DNA from 3 places in the Halochromatium sp. genome. Region 3 is predicted to be linked to each of the others. Evidence: predicted binding sites of a transcription regulator. Region 3 holds the regulator's gene; each other region holds the start of a gene.
The links. The regulator FNR, encoded in region 3, switches genes on or off when oxygen is low (the NO sensors DNR and NnrR bind a similar motif). The targets are predictions, from matches to a motif close to TTGATNTANATCAA.
Positions count from the first base shown of each region.

Region 1: ACY693_RS14725 (type IV pili methyl-accepting chemotaxis transducer N-terminal domain-containing protein) is a predicted target of FNR. The motif match lies at 3,299-3,312, and genes of this name have one in related genera.
Region 2: bchE (magnesium-protoporphyrin IX monomethyl ester anaerobic oxidative cyclase) is a predicted target of FNR. The motif match lies at 2,780-2,793, and genes of this name have one in related genera.

Region 1 covers NZ_JBUDPI010000278.1:156-4,867, reverse strand. Annotated here, with positions in the region: gene ACY693_RS14735 (tetratricopeptide repeat protein) at 1-435, shown strand, start outside; gene narL (two-component system response regulator NarL) at 489-1,163, opposite strand; gene ACY693_RS14725 (type IV pili methyl-accepting chemotaxis transducer N-terminal domain-containing protein) at 1,160-3,085, opposite strand; gene ACY693_RS14720 (Crp/Fnr family transcriptional regulator) at 3,417-4,160, shown strand; gene ACY693_RS14715 (helix-turn-helix domain-containing protein) at 4,269-4,445, shown strand; partial or broken gene ACY693_RS14710 (PLP-dependent aminotransferase family protein) at 4,608-4,712, opposite strand, start outside.
Region 2 covers NZ_JBUDPI010000021.1:16,789-21,565, reverse strand. Annotated here, with positions in the region: gene ACY693_RS02765 (ABC transporter substrate-binding protein) at 1-911, shown strand, start outside; gene ACY693_RS02760 (FecCD family ABC transporter permease) at 908-1,933, shown strand; gene ACY693_RS02755 (ABC transporter ATP-binding protein) at 1,930-2,748, shown strand; gene bchE (magnesium-protoporphyrin IX monomethyl ester anaerobic oxidative cyclase) at 3,017-4,753, shown strand.
Region 3 covers NZ_JBUDPI010000040.1:6,889-13,803, forward strand. Annotated here, with positions in the region: gene rnhA (ribonuclease HI) at 1-444, shown strand, start outside; gene dnaQ (DNA polymerase III subunit epsilon) at 472-1,200, shown strand; gene fnr (fumarate/nitrate reduction transcriptional regulator Fnr) at 1,330-2,088, opposite strand; gene ACY693_RS04415 (sulfur globule family protein) at 2,308-2,721, opposite strand; gene ACY693_RS04420 (CTP synthase) at 2,978-4,735, shown strand; gene kdsA (3-deoxy-8-phosphooctulonate synthase) at 4,735-5,568, shown strand; gene eno (phosphopyruvate hydratase) at 5,721-6,915, shown strand, end outside.

The DNA of each region.
Region 1 (4,712 bases), on a different contig from region 3:
ACACTGAGACTCACCACCACATTATCCGTGGGGCTGCTCGCGGCCGCGCTTAGCGCTAACGAGCCATCTACCTCGGTCGACGCGCTCATTAGTCGCGGCGAGGCACAGCTCGCTGCGCAAGACATCGACACGGCCATCGCGACCTTGACCCAGGCCGTTGACGCTGCACCCGACTCCAGCTTGGCACGTAACCGTCTTGGCGGCGCCTTGATGCTTGGCCAGCGCTACGGCGAAGCCATCGATCAATTCCAGCGCGTCATTGGCCGTGACCCCGAGAATGGCGCCGCCTTCATCGGGCTCGGCATGGCCTACATGCACAGCGGCCAACCCGGCCCTGCCAAAGCCGCCCTGATCGAGGCGAAGCGTCTCAAGCCGAACCGTGCCGAGGATCTCGACAGGCTGATTCGGCGGATTGATCAAGGTACCGCAAAATAGCGCGCGCTCTAGCTCCACCCTTAACGTTGAGTCGCGCGCCATGGCGCAGCCGATCAGGGTCCGCCACGATCGCTGTTCAACACCCACACGGCCGCCTCGACCCGGCTCTTGAGGCCGAGCTTCTTCAGCAGATGCTTGACGTGGACCTTCACCGTCCCGACCGCGAGATCGAGCTCACGCGCGATGAGCTTGTTGCTGAGGCCCTCCGCGATCAAGTCCAGGATCTCGCGCTCGCGGGCGGTGAGGCCGGCCTGGTCCGAGCTGGTCGGTCCGGGCTGCTCGCGCAGCGCGCGCGCCAGCAATTCGGTGAGCCGGGGGCTGATCACCAGGCGCCCGCGCATCGCCTCCTGCAGCCGGGCGAGGATGTCCTCGGGCTCCATGTCCTTGAGCAGGTAACCATCGGCACCGGTGCGCAGGGCGGCCACCACGTCGCTCTCGCTATCGGAGACGGTGAGCATGATGATGCGGGCTTCCTGCTCCGGGTCGCTGCGCAAGCGCCGCAGCGTTTGCAGGCCGTTCAGCCCCTTCATGTTCATGTCGAGCAGGATCAGATCGGGTCGAAGCCGGTCTGCGAGCGCCAGCCCCTCCTCGCCGTCGGCTGCCTCGCCGACCAGCGTCAGCGCTTCCTCCATGGCCAGCAGGTCGGCCACGCCCTTGCGGAACAGCGGATGATCGTCGATCACCAGGACTCGGGTATCCAGCGCCTCAAGCGCTGTCTGCTCGTTCATTGACGAGACTTCATTGCGGCATGTCCGGCTAGCTGGCCATCGGCGACGAGCCGATCGTGGCGTCGCGATCGCGGCGGGAAGCGCAGCCGCACGACGGTGCCCGCCGCGACGCCGGGCTCGATCTGGAGGGTACCGCCGAGGCTCGCCGCGCGCTCGCGCATGATGGTCAGGCCGTAATGGCCGGGACGGCCCGGATTGGTGTCCAGTCCGACGCCGTCGTCGCTGACCTCGACGCCGACCTCGCCGCTCGCCGCATCGGACAGGAGCCGCAGCCGGACATGGGCCGCGCGCGCGTGCCGCGCGGCATTGGACAGCGCCTCGCGCACGATCTGTAGCAGATGGACCTCCTCGTTCGGCGACAGATCGCCCGCAACCAGCCGGTCCTCGACCGCGATCTCAAGACCGGTGCGAAGACGGAATTCATCGACCGTCTCAGTCACCGCTGCCGAGAGTCCTTCACCGCCAATCTTGAGCCGAAAGGTCGTCAACAGCTCGCGCAGTTGCCGATACGCGCTGCTGATCCCTTCGCGTAGCTCGGCCAGGATCACGACGGGTGCCGGCGCTGACTCAGCCCCCTGCCCGTTGAGCGCGGCCTCCAACCGAACCGCCTGGATCTTGAGGTAGGAGAGCGACTGCGCCAGGGAGTCGTGCAGCTCACGGGCGAGACTGCTGCGCTCCTCGTGCAGCACCAAGCGCCGGCTCTCGCGGATGCGGCCTTGCAGATTCAGAGCCGTCGCCAACTGCGCGGCCAAGGCCTCGAGCAACGGCTGTTGCCATGACTCCAATGGCGCGCCGTCGCGGTAAGCCACGCGAAGCGTGCCGTAGCGGTGGTCTTGATCAGCCACCGGAACGGCGATGAGCGAGCCATCCGATGCACTCGCGGCGGCGCGACAGAGGGCGCAGGCACCGCCTGCGGCATCTGGCGACTGGCGGCTGCTCAGGCACAGCCCGGTCGGCGCCTCATTGCGCGCGCTTCGGGCTTGGGTGCCGTCCCGGCTATTGCCGTCGCGCAAGCAGAGGGTCACCGAGGCCAGCTTGAGCTCTTGTTCGACATCGACCAGGACCGCGCGCAGGGCCGGGTCCGAGAGGGTCGCGCCATCCAGGGTGCGGCTGGCTCGATAGAGTAGCTGCAGCGACTGGTTGCTGCGCGCCAAGTCACGGGTCTTCTCGCTGACCCGCGCCTCGAGCGCGTTGTAGATGGTCCAGACGCCCTCGCTCATCAGGTTCATCGCCACCCCGAGCCGCCCGAGCTCGTCCTCGCCCAGGAAGCGCGTGCGCACCGAGAAGTCGCCTTGTCGGACCCGATCCGCGCAGCGCAATAAGGCATCGAGCGGACGCACCAGCCTGCGCTGCAACAGCAGCAAGGTCACCAGCACGGCGATCAGGGTCAGCCCCAAGGCCGCAGCCTGCATCACCGCGAGCCAATCGATGCGCCGCTCGGCCCGGTCCTCGAGCGCCCGGACCAGACCGTGCACCTGAGCGACGAACGCGTCGGCCTGCGCCCGATAGGCGCGTCCGCCCGTAGCGATCGCCTGGGCGCTCAGAGCCGGGCGCATCCTCTGCTGCCACTGTTGGCTGACCTCTCGGTAGGCGCTGCGTAGCGGATCGGTCGCGGCGCTCGGGATCGCCTGCATGAGCCGCGGGCTGGTCAAGCGCGCCTCCAGCTCGTCGGCGAGCTGCCGCACGCGTGCCGCACGCTCGGCCGACGGCCGGCTCGGGTCGGTCAGCTCGGCGGCGATGCGATAGGTCTGCATGCGCAGCGTCCCGGACTGATTCACCGCCGCGGCCATGCCCTGATTGAGCTGCGCCACCACGATCGCGCCGATCATTGCCGCAATGCCAAGGGCGAGGATCACGGCCATCAGCAGGCCGATGGTCAACAACAGGGAGCGTTGCCATAAGGCAGAGATCGATGCCGTCATCGCTGGGTGCTCGGACAAACCTGGAGGGACAAAAGGGGGCTACCTCCAAAAATCCACATTGCTCGCAAGCGCCGTGGAGCTGACACCGCAGTATGGACGATTCTTTCGCGCAAACAATCCTCTAGCTCGGCGGAGAGCTACCACCAAAGGGGTAACCCCAGTGCTTTCAGCCGGCTAAACAACGGATTGCGCTTATCTGGGCGGCCGCTAGGCTTGAGCCATATCAAGCTCGAGAAGCGAGCACGGCCAGCCAAGAGCGCATCGAGGGTGCTCCAAGCGCTCAGTCTTGGCACCGCCACCTCGCGCGTCCAACGCCCTTAGAAGACGACCAATGAATCACGCCGACCGAGAAAAGACCTGTCTGCCGCTGCTCGAGCGCACGCCTGGATTCGCCTCGGTGCCAGCGGATGCCCTCGCCTACCTGGCGGCCGGCTGTCATCAGCGTACCGCGACGCGCGGACAGCTGTTGTGCGAGCGCGGCCAGCAGCTCGGAGGTTTTCATGTGCTGTTGCGGGGTCGGGTCAAGCTCTCATTGCTCTCCGCGGAAGGCGCCGAGCGGGTGCTCGATATCGTTCTGCCCGGGCGCACCTTCGGCGAATCGGCGGCCTTCCTCGGCCGGCCCTGCGCCCTACACGCCGAGGCGCTGATGGACTCACGGCTGCTCTACGTTGACCTCAACCGCGTGCGCAACGCCATCCCGCGCTGGCCAGAGATCGCCAACCTGATGCTCGTCATGGTCGCCGAGCGCGCGCAACGGCTGATCGCCGACCTCGAGGCCTGTTGTTTGCACTCGGCCGCGCAGCGCGTCGTCGCGATGCTGCTGCGCGATGCGCAAAGCGATGCCGATGAGCCCGATCGCGCCACCCTTGAGCTGCCGGCGGCCAAGACCGTCGTCGCCTCTAGCCTCAATCTGTCAGCCGAGACCTTCTCGCGCGAGCTGCATGGGTTGGTGCGCCGCGGGCTGATCGAGGTCGAGCGCCGAGCCGTTCGGATTCCATCACTCGAGCAGTTACGTCGGCGCGGCGGGTTGGAGGCTGCCGATCTGGAGCCAAGCGCTCCGCTCGATGCCTGTTGATGGCGCCATTAGGGCGGTCGGTGAGAAACAACACGTCAGGATCAACACAAGCTCCAATGCATTCATGATGCAGGCTCCGTCATCACGCCGCGGCCTTCCAGGTCTCGGTTGCAGCAATCTCTCTGGCGAAGTCCGCAAAGTCCTTCGGCTCCCGATCTTGCCGAAGTCGCCTTCCTGACGGGGTTCGCCGAGCAAAGCGGCTTCACCAGGGCTTTCAAGCGCTGGGCAGGCCAGACGCCCCGCTCCTATCGATTGGGCGCCCGCACGCCGCCGGTGGGAACCTGAATCCTAAGGAGTATCCGGACGGCAAACGACCGGCCGAGATCTCCAATGATGTGTCGAGCGAACCAGGGGGTCCGGCTCTTAACTAATTCGAGGCTCGGGTGGTCGGTGTCGCGGTGGACTAATCTTAAGAAGCTCAAGAAAAGATATCCATTGACACAAGAGCTAACGAGCGGCGACTAACTCGCCAGCCAGTCGGCCGAGCGTCGCCAATGCTTCCTCGGTCAGCGGCGACCAGGGCAGCGCGCAGTTCAGTCGCAGACAATGGCG
Region 2 (4,777 bases), on a different contig from region 3:
AGCAGCGCACAACCCCCGCAGCACTGCCAGTGGTGGTCAGCACCAACCTCTGTGCCGATCTGCTCCTGCTGCGACTGGGTGCGCCCGGGCAGATCCGGTCGGTCTCCTATCAGGCGCAGAATCCGGCGCAATCGCCAGTCGCCGAGCTTGCCCGTCAGTACCCAGCAAATCGCGGCGCGGTCGAAGAGCTGCTGTATTTTGATCCTGAGATCGCTCTGACCTACCTCGGTTGGTCTGGGCGCCCGCATGCCGAGCTCTTGGCCGAGCAAGGGATTCGCGTGATCACATTGCCCTATCCGCGTACGATCGAGGACGCATTCTCCATGACGACGGAGATTGCCCAGGCCATCGGTCGCAGCGCGGCAGGCCAGCGTGCCGTGACGCTGGCGCGGGCGCGCATCCAGGCGTTATCCGACGCAGCGGCGACCTGGGATCGAGCACCGCGCGTTCTCTATCTGCGCCCCAATGGTGGCACCGCGGGCAGCGACACCTATGTCGACGCGATGCTACGCCTGCTCGACCTGCGGAATCTGGCCACCGACAAGGGGATTCGTGGCTGGGGCACGCTGCCGCTCGAGCAGCTGATCGCCGATCCGCCCGACCTATTCCTGTTGGGCTATTTCGATCAGGCGCAGCCCCTGTCCAAGTCCCGTTATGGGCGTCATCCGTTGCTCGGCAAACTGCTCGCGCAGGTGCCGAGCATCCAGCTACCGAGCAGCACGGCCTGGGGCTGTGGTGGCCTTGAGCTGATCGATGCCGCCGCGCAGATCGCAGAACAGCTTGCAGCGCTTGAGCTCAACCCTCAACGTCCTCTTGAGGCTCCGGCTCCGGCCCCAGACCAGACTCGACCCCGGCTCGAGCTCCAGCCCAAGCTCGGGCCCTTGTCACAAGCCACGCAGGTGACGCAATGAGCGCTCACCAGTCGGCAGCGCCGAGCCACCGCGGGGGGGTGGCGGCGTTCAATCTTGGGCTGCTACTGTTCTTGCTCGGCTTGAGCCTGATCTCCCTGCGCTTCGGCGCGGCGCCACTGTCACTGAGCGAGGTCGTCGCCGGCCTCTTTGGCAATGGCCCCGACGCTCATCAGCTCATCGTGCAGCAGATCCGGCTGCCAAGGGTGCTGTTGGCCTGGCTGGTCGGCATGGCGCTCGGGATCTCGGGCGCAGCGCTGCAGGGGCTGCTGCGCAACCCGTTGGCCGAGCCTGGCCTCCTTGGCATCTCCTCGAGCGCGGGGCTGGGCGCGGTCTTGACCCTCTACTTCGGGCTCAGCGCCCTCAACGACTGGGCCTTGCCAGCGGCGGCGATGCTGTTTGCGCTACTGGCGACCCTATTCCTATACGGCCTGGCACGCGCCGGCTCCTCGAACCTGACCTTGATCCTCGCTGGCGTCGCCGTCTCGGCGCTAGCATCGGCATTGACCTCCCTGGCCCTGAACCTGGCGCCGAATCCTTATGATGTGCAAGACATCGTGCTCTGGCTGCTGGGCTCGATCAGCGACCGCAGCTTCGCCGATGTGCGCCTGGTTCTGCCGTTCGTGCTGCTTGGCGTGCTGATGTTGCTTGCCACCGCACCGGCACTCGAGGTACTGGCCCTCGGTGAGGCAGAGGCGACGAGCTTGGGCGTCAATCTGCCACGACTACGGGTCTTGATCATCTTCGGCACCGCGCTCAGCGTTGGTGCCTGCGTAGCGGTCACTGGCGCCATCGGCTTCGTTGGACTGGTGGTGCCGCACATGCTGCGACGCTTCGTCCAATATCGACCGGGCCAGCTGCTGCTGCCAAGCGCGCTGGGCGGGGCGATCCTGGTACTCGCAGCCGATATCACCCTAAGGCTGATTGGCACCCCCAAGGAGCTGCAGCTTGGCGTGGTCACGGCCTTGGTGGGCGCGCCCTTCTTCTTGGCATTGGTGCTGCGCTCGCGGAGGGACATGCTGTGAGCCTACTCCAGATTGAGGCGCTATCGGTTAGCCTCGGCGGCCAACTGCTGCTCGACGGTATTGATCTCGAGATCGAGCGCGGCGAGCTGTTCGGGTTGATCGGACCGAACGGGGCCGGCAAGAGCACGCTGATCAAGGCGATGATGCAGCTGCTGCCCTACAGCGGACGGGTCTGCCTCGAAGGTCAGCCGCTGGCTCGGCTCTCGGCGCGCGCGCGGGCTCAGCGGCTGGCCTATCTGAGTCAGGACGATCGTCTGCAATGGCCAATCAGCGTCCAGGACCTGGTGGCGCTCGGGCGACATCCGTACCGTGGCAGCTGGTGGCGCATTGACGCTCGCAGCGCCGCCGACGCCGATCAGCGCGCCATCGAGCAAGCGCTGCATGCCACCGACATCTGGTCGCTCCGCGAGCGCCGAGCCGACGAGCTTTCCGGTGGCGAGCGCGCCCGCGCCCGCCTCGCCCGCGTGCTCGCAGTCGAGGCCGAGGTCCTACTCGCCGATGAGCCGATCGCCGCGCTCGACCCGATGCATCAGCTCAGGGTCATGGAGCTGTTGCGCGCCCGCTGCCAGGCCGGACAAACCGTCGTCGTCGTCTTGCACGATCTAACGCTCGCGAGCCGCTTCTGCGATCGCCTGCTACTGCTCGACCAAGGCGCCGCAGTGGCGAGCGGCGAGGTCGAGACCGTGTTGAGCACCGAGCATCTGGCCAACGTCTACGGCGTGCAGGCGATCATCGGCGAGCATCAGGATGGTGACCAAGTGCACCGATACATCGTGCCTTGGGTCTGCGACAACGGCGGGCGAATAACCGCGTAACCCGATCGAGAATCAACAAAGCCCCAAGCGCTTGATTCAGGGCAACTCTGTTGCGGCACAACAAGGCCAGCGCGCCCAACGGCATGATACCCTCAGGTGTCATGCTGGCGCGACAGTGAAGACTGTCAGGTTGGCAACCACCACCCTGAGCCACAACGAGAATCCCGGCTGGCGCAGCCGTTGCCCAGGCTGCGATCGACGTGGGCCCAGTGCCCTTTCACCGCTGGTCCGCGCGCGCGGGCGACGGCTAGATCCATCGGAGCAGATCATGCGAATCCTTTTTGTCCACCCAAACTATAGCGCTGGCGCCGCTGATATCGCCGGTAACTGGTCGCCGGCCTGGGTCGCCTATCTGGCTGGCTATCTGAAGAACGGCGGCTACACCGACTATCACTTCGTTGACGGCTTGGTGGACAACCTCGACGAGGAGCAGTTGCGGGTCGCCATCCGGGAGTCGAACGCGGACGTTGTTGCGACCACGGCAATGACGCCGATGATCTACACCGCGCAGCGGCTGTTGCAGATCGCCAAGGAAGAGTGTCCCAATGCCATTACGGTGCTCGGGGGCATCCATCCGACCTTCATGTATCAGCAGGTCTTTGGCGAGGCGCCCTGGATCGATGTCATCGTTCGCGGCGAAGGCGAGGCCGTGACCTTGAATCTCGTGCGCGCGATCGATGAGGGCCGCTGGCCCGCCGAGCGCGAGCAGATCAAGGGCATCGCCTATCTGAACGAGGACAACAAGGTCATCGCCACCCCGGTTGAGCCCTCGATCAAGGACGTCGATTCGATCCGGGCAGACTGGGGCATCCTCGACTGGAAGAAATACATCTACATCCCGCTCGGCGTGCCGGTCGCAACGCCGAACATGGCGCGCGGCTGCCCGTTCACCTGCTCGTTCTGCTCGCAGTGGAAGTTCTGGCGCGACTATCGCGTGCGCGATCCAAAGAAGATGGTCGACGAGATCGAGGAGCTGGTGAAGGTCCACGGTGTCGGCTTCTTCATCTTGGCCGACGAAGAGCCGCAGATCAACAAGGCCAAGTTCGTCGAGTTCTGCCAGGAGCTCATCGATCGCGATCTCGGCATCCATTGGGGCATCAATACCCGTGTCACCGATGTCATGCGCGATGAGGATCTGCTGCCCTTCTACCGCAAGGCCGGTCTGGTCCACGTCTCGCTCGGCACCGAGGCGGCGGCGCAGCTCAATCTCGACCGCTTCGTCAAGGAGACCACGATCGAGCAGAACAAGCGCGCAGTGCGGCTGCTGCAGGAGAACGGTATCGTCACCGAGGCGCAGTTCATCGTCGGTCTCGAGAACGAGACCCGCGAGACCTTGGAAGAGACCTATCAGATGGTCATGGACTGGGGCGCCGACATGGCCAACTGGTCCATGTATACCCCTTGGCCCTTCTCCGATATGTTCGCCGAGATGGGCGACAAGGTGGAGGTCTTCGACTACTCCAAGTACAACTTCGTACAGCCGATCATGAAGCCGGACAGCATCGACCGCGCCGAGCTGCTCGATGGCGTCATGGCCAACTATCGGCGCTTCTATATGAAGCGGATGCTGTTCCAATATCCCTGGGTCAAGGACCCCTTCCGCCGCAAGTATCTGATCGGCTGCATCAAGGCCTTCTTCAAGAGCGCCTATGAGCGCAAGTTCTACCAGCTTGGCAAGCAGAACTACTGGGGGCCGATGTTCAAGAAGCTGATCAAGTTCGACTACGACAAGAGCAAGTCGAAGATCGTCGAGCCCGATCACAACGCCTGGAAGCAGGCGCCGGCGGCCAAACGGCCCGCTGTCGGCACTAGCCAAGCCGTGCCCATGGCCTGCGGCGGCGGCAATCAGCAGATGGAAGACCTAGAGATCGGCGGCGAGGCCTCGCCGAAGTGCCAGCCTGGCGGTTGCGGTGGTGGCATCAAGCCGGCGTCGTCCTCCGCTAGTGTCGCGATGCCTGAGCTGCAGACGAGCAAGCAGCGCGAGGTGGTGGCAGAGGAGGCCTGATCTGAAAGCCTCGGCTAGCCTGCG
Region 3 (6,915 bases):
CATCGCGCAACAGGCGCGGTCGAGGTGTTTACCGATGGGGCCTGCAAGGGCAATCCTGGTCCAGGCGGTTGGGGAGCGCTGATGCGCTATGGGGAGCATGTTAAGGAGCTGTTCGGGGGCGAGATACAGACCACGAACAATCGCATGGAGCTGATGGCGGTGATTCAGGCGCTTGAGGCCCTGAAACGCAAGAGTCGTGTGATCCTGACCGTCGATTCACGCTACGTCCAAGACGGCGTTGAGCGGTGGATGCCGCGTTGGAAGCGCAACGGTTGGAAGACCAAGCAGGGAGGGGCGGTCAAGAACCAGGATCTCTGGCAACGGCTCGACCGGGCGCTTGCCGATCATCAGGTGAGTTGGCGCTGGGTGCGTGGGCACAGCGGCCATGTCGAGAACGAGCGAGCCGATGCGCTTGCCAATCTGGGTATCCCGAAGCGGGCCTAGACCCTCGCATTCATCAGGAATCCAATGATGCGACAGTTGGTGGTCGATACAGAAACAACCGGCCTGGAGCCGAGCGAAGGGCACCGGATCATCGAGATCGGCTGCGTCGAGGTGATCGAGCGTCGTTTGACGAAGGCCAATTTCCACCAGTATCTGCAACCGGATCGTGAGATCGACGCCGGTGCGGTTGCGGTGCATGGCATCTCGACGGCCTTCTTGGCTGACAAGCCGCGCTTTGCCGACATCGCCGAGGAGCTGATTGCCTATCTCCGCGGTGCCGAGCTGATCATCCATAACGCCGCGTTCGACGTTGGATTCTTGAATCACGAGCTGAGGCAGTGGCGTCCAGACGCCCCTCGCATCGAAGACCTATGCACCGTCGTAGATACCCTAGCACTAGCCCGCCAACGCCACCCCGGGCAGCGCAATAGCCTCGATGCCCTCTGTCGCCGCTACGAGATCGATAACGCGCGGCGCGAGCTTCATGGCGCGCTACTCGATGCGGAGATCCTGGCCGACGTCTATCTCGCGATGACCGGCGGCCAGGTTGCACTCGCACTCGGTCAGGAGTCGATTGCACATCATTCGGGAGAGCCTGCCCAAACGGGTGTCGTAGCGAGGCGGGTACGAAAAGACCGGCCAGCGCTGCGCGTGGTGCGGGCGAACGAGGCCGAGACAACCGCACATCAGCGGCGCTTAGAAGCGATCAATGTCGCGAGCGATGGCGGCTGCGTCTGGCTCTCGCCGGCTCGGTAAATCCTAAGCCATCGAGGCTTGAGCCCCTAATGAATCAGTGCTCTGCAGCCGATCTCGTCGTTTCGGCGCGAGTCCTAGCTTCAGTTCCGGGCTGCAGTCCGGGCTCGGTGATCTGCCCTGCCGACAGGATTAGTTCGAGCGTTGCTTGTGGGTGCTTGAGGGAGGGGAGCCTGCCATCATTTCGAGCGCGGGAAGGTTCAGCACCTCAACATGCTTGCGATCGACCCGCAGCAAACCATCCTCTTGGAAGCGCGTGAACAGCCGGCTGACGGTTTCGACTGCGAGCCCGAGATAGCTCCCGATCTCGTGTCTCGACATGCTCAGATAGAAATCGGTTGGCGATAGTCCGCGTTTGCTGAGCCGACTCGACATGCTCGTGAGAAAGGCCGCGAGGCGCTCTTCTGCGTTCTTCTTGCCAAGTAGGAGGAGCATATCGGCGTCTTGGCCGATCTCCTTGCTCAGTAACCGGTACATCTGGTGCTGGAGCGACGGGATCGAGGCTGCTAGCTCCTCGAAGCGTTGGAAGGGGACCTCGCAGATCGCCGAGGTCTCGAGCACCTTGGCCGAGCAGGCGTGACAGGACTTATCGATCGCGTCGAGTCCGATGATCTCACCGGGCAGGTGGAAGCCGAGCACCTGCTCGCCGCCCTCCTCACTCGGCGCATAGGTCTTGACCGAACCGGTCTTGACCACATAGAGGGAGCGGAAGCGCTCGCCACCACGGAACAGGTGGTCACCGCGATGCAGGGGACGGGACCGCTTGATGATCGAGTCGAGACGTTCGACGTCTTCCGGCGCGAGGCCCATCGGCAGACAGAGCTGCGACAACGAGCAGTTCTTGCAGGCGACTCGGATGGTGTCGAACGAGATTACTTTTCGCTGAGTCAAAGCAAGATTCCAGTGGATGGTTTAGCCCTATTCTGCAACTCAAGTTGACATGCATCAAGCGTCAATCTGATTTGCATACACGCGCGCTAAGCAATGTTATTGCTGGTTGAAGGTGCGCAGGGTCGGCCACAGTGGGCGGTGAGCGCGAGGAGGGTGGTATTAAAAAATAAAAAGCCGCGCCGAGGCGCGGCTTTAGGGGTAACAGCGGTTCGCTGCTACTTACTTCTGCTCTTCAGAAGAAGGTGCCGACGGGGCCATCGGGGCACCGTAAGGCATGCCGTAGGGGGCGCCATAGGCAGGTGGGGCGCCGTAGCCGTAAGGTGCACCATAGCCGTAGCCCGGGTAGCCGTAGCCGCCAGGATGACCATAGCCGTAGCCATCGCCGTAGCCGCGCCCGTAGCCATAGCCGCGCCCGCGACCATAGCCGCGACCACCGCCGCTCATGTTCATGTTGAAGTCGCCATAGCCGTCACCGAACATGTCGCTGAACATGTCGCCCATGCCGTCGCCCCAGCCGTTGCCATAGCCAGGTCCACCGTAGCCAGGCCCCCACCAGGCCTGGGCGGCGCTCATCGAGAAAGCGGCGCCAGTGGCGATCGCAGCAATACCCATGACCTTTGCAAACTTGTTCATCTAATGCTCCGAAAGGGTGGTGAATCGATCCGACGCAGCCGGCACGATCATTGATGGTTGTCATCGCGTCGCGCTGCGAAGGAGGTCCGCAGATAACGAACGGAGGGGAGTATACGTGCACCAAGCATTGCTTGTGAAGTCTATGAGCGAGGCCATGGCATCGGGCCTTTTGCGACCGGAATTGTGAGGTCGGGACCAATTTGCTAACGTGGTTGGCGTATCCTATCCAGACCCACGTTGTCTGCCTGCACAGGTTATGCCCAAGCTTGTTTTCGTTACCGGCGGCGTTGTCTCGTCGCTCGGCAAAGGTATTGCGTCCGCGTCCTTGGCTGCGTTGCTCGAAGCGCGCGGCCTCAAGGTCACGATGATCAAACTCGACCCCTATATCAATGTCGATCCGGGCACCATGAGCCCGTTTCAGCATGGTGAGGTCTATGTCACCGATGATGGTGCCGAGACTGATCTCGATCTCGGTCACTATGAGCGCTTCCTCCGCACCCGGATGGGGCGCAACAACAACTTCACCACCGGACAGATCTACGAGAGTGTGATCCGCAAGGAGCGTCGCGGTGACTACCTCGGTCGTACCGTGCAGGTGATCCCGCACATCACCGACGAGATCAAGGATTCGATCCGACTCGGTGCCGGCGATGCTGATATCGCCATCGTCGAGATCGGCGGCACCGTCGGCGACATCGAGTCGTTGCCATTTCTCGAGGCGATCCGCCAGATGCGGGTCGAGGTCGGTGTCGAGAACGCGCTGTTCATGCATCTGACGCTGGTGCCTTACATCCCGGCCGCTGGCGAGATCAAGACCAAGCCCACCCAGCACTCGGTCAAGGAGCTGCGCTCGATCGGTATACAGCCCGACATCCTGCTTTGCCGGGCCGAGCGCGACCTGCCTGACGAGGAGCGGCGCAAGATCGCGCTGTTCACCAACGTGCCTGAGCGGGCAGTGATCTCGGCGATCGATGCCGACCACATCTACCGCATCCCAATGCTGTTGCACGCGCAGGATCTCGACGCGCTGGTGGTCCAGCAGTTCCGCCTCGAGGTCGCGGAGGCTGATCTGTCGGAGTGGCAGCGCGTGCTCGAAGGGCTCGAGCAGCCGCGTGAGCGGGTCACCATCGGCATGGTCGGCAAGTACATGGGGCTGACCGAGGCCTACAAGTCACTCTCCGAGGCCTTGATCCATGCCGGCGTGCAGACCCGTACCCGGATCGACATTCGCTACCTCGATGCTGAAGAGATCGAGTCGAAGGGGCCAGACTGCCTCGACGGGCTCGACGCGGTGCTGGTTCCAGGCGGCTTTGGCGAGCGCGGCATCGAGGGCAAGATCGCGGCAGTGAGCTACGCCCGTCAGCAGCGCATCCCGTACCTTGGGATCTGCCTTGGCATGCAGGTCGCTGTCATCGAGTATGCGCGCAATGTCGCCAAGCTTGAGGCTGCCCATAGCACCGAGTTCCAGCAGGAGACGCCCCATCCCGTGATCGCGTTGATCACCGAGTGGCAGACCGAGCAAGGCAAGCGCGAGACGCGCAGCGCCGAATCCGACAAGGGCGGTACCATGCGGCTCGGCGGCCAGAACTGCCGCCTTGAGCCCGGTAGTCTGGCGCGCGCGACCTATGGAAGACACCAGGTCCGCGAGCGGCATCGGCACCGCTATGAGTTCAATAATCGCTACTGTGATGCGATGAAGGATGCGGGGATGCGATTCTCCGGCTGGTCGCTGGATTCGAAGCTGGTCGAGATCGTCGAGATCCCAGATCATCCCTGGTTCGTCGGCTGCCAGTTTCATCCCGAGTTCACCTCGACACCACGAGATGGGCATCCGCTGTTTGGGGGCTTTATCGAGGCAGCGCTGGCTTATCAGAAGCGTCAGGGCAGGGCTCAAGAGCCGGTGGTCATCGGATCAGATGGCGGCGCTGATGCCAATGCCCAAAGAGCGGCAGCCGCTGCGTCCGAGGACAGGGCTTCCCCGCGTCGTCCCAAAGGTCAACGGGAGCTGGTTTGATGCAACTGTGTGGCGTCGAGGTTGGCATCGAGCAGCCATTGTTTCTGATCGCTGGCCCCTGCGTGATCGAGAGCGAAACGCTGGCGCAGGAGACAGCGGGACAGCTCAAGGAGATCAGCGCTCGGCTGGGCCTGCCATTCATCTATAAATCCTCGTTCGACAAGGCCAACCGCTCATCGATCGATGGCTTCCGCGGGCTTGGGCTCGAAGCCGGACTGAAGGTGCTCGAGGCGGTCCGCGAGCAGATCGGCGTGCCCGTGCTGACGGACGTTCACGAAGATACGCCACTGGCTGAGGTCGCGGCGGTGGTTGATGTGCTGCAGACACCGGCCTTTCTGTGCCGCCAGACCAACTTTATCGTCTCGGTGGCGGCGCAGGGGCTGCCAGTGAACATCAAGAAAGGCCAATTTCTGGCCCCTTGGGACATGGCGCGCGTGGTCGAGAAGGCGCGCTCGAGCGGAAATCAGCAGCTCATGGTCTGTGAGCGCGGGGTCAGCTTCGGTTATAACAACCTGGTCTCGGACATGCGCTCGCTGGCGGTGATGCGCGAGAGCGGCTGCCCGGTGGTCTTCGATGCGACGCATTCGGTGCAGCTTCCGGGAGGCCAGGGCCATAGTTCGGGCGGTCAGCGCGAATTCGTGCCGGTACTGGCGCGCGCTGCCGTCGCCGCTGGCGTTGCCGGCTTGTTTATGGAGACACACCCCGATCCCGATCAGGCGCGCAGTGATGGACCCAACGCCTGGCCCCTGGATCGGATCGAAGAATTATTGGAGACCCTTATCGAGCTTGATCGTGTGGTCAAGACGCGGGGTTTTCCTGAGCAAAGGCTCTGACACACCACCGAGGACGTCGCGACACCGATACGAGCCGCCGACTGAGCGGCCCCCTAGATGCAATCGGTCATTGATGCGCTCATGAAGCGCTCTTGATCCGCCGGTGATCCGCTTGTCACATCTTTTTTTGTGCTTTGAAAGAGGTTTGAGCCATGTCTGAGATCGTCGATGTCCGTGCCCGCGAGATCCTTGATTCGCGCGGCAACCCCACCGTTGAGGTCGATGTCATCACTGCGGAAGGTGCCCTTGGGCGGGCTGCGGTCCCGTCTGGCGCCTCGACCGGGTCGCGCGAGGCCCTCGAGTTGCGTGACGGTGACAAGTCACGCTACCTTGGCAAAGGTGTGCTAACCGCCTGTGCCAACGTCAATGGCGAGCTGCGCGATGCCGTGGCTGGCCTCGAGGTGACCGATCAGGAAGGGCTGGATCGGCACATGATCGACCTGGACGGAACCGAGAATAAGGCTCGGCTTGGTGCCAACGCCATCCTCGGCGTGTCGATGGCCGCTGCCCATGCCGCAGCGCAAGAGAAGGCGGTTCCGCTCTACCAATCCCTCGGCAGTGGTGACTATCTCTTACCGGTTCCGATGATGAATATCATCAACGGTGGCGAGCACGCTGACAACAGCGTTGACTTCCAGGAGTTCATGATTCTCCCGGTTGGTGCGCCGAGCTTGCGTGAGGCGGTCCGCTGGGGTGCCGAGGTCTTCCACGCCCTCAAGTCCGTGTTGAACGGGCGTGGGCTGGCAACCGCCGTCGGTGACGAAGGTGGCTTTGCTCCGGATCTGGCGTCGAATGAGGCGGCGATCGAGGTGATTCTCGAGGCGATCGAGAAGGCCGGCTACAAGGCAGGTCAGGATGTCTTCTTGGGCATGGATGTCGCTGCCTCCGAGTTCTACGAGGACGGCGTCTACAATCTCAAGGGCGAGGGCCGCGAGCTGGACGCAGCCGGCATGACCGATCTCTTGCTCCAGTGGGTCGGTCAGTACCCGATCATCAGTATCGAGGACGGCCTCGCTGAGGGTGATTGGGATGGTTGGAAAGACCACACCGAGCGGCTTGGCGGCAAGGTGCAGCTGGTCGGTGATGACCTTTTTGTCACCAACACCAAGATCTTGCAGGAAGGCATCGACAAGGGCATCGCGAACTCGATCCTGATCAAGGTGAACCAGATCGGCTCACTGACCGAGACCCTCGAGGCGATTCAGATGGCCAAGCAGGCGGGCTATACAGCGGTCGTTTCGCATCGATCTGGTGAGACGGAAGACACGACCATCGCCGACTTGGTCGTCGCGGCGGCCACGGGTCAGATCAAGACGGGCTCGCTTTCGCGCACGGACCGCGTCGCTA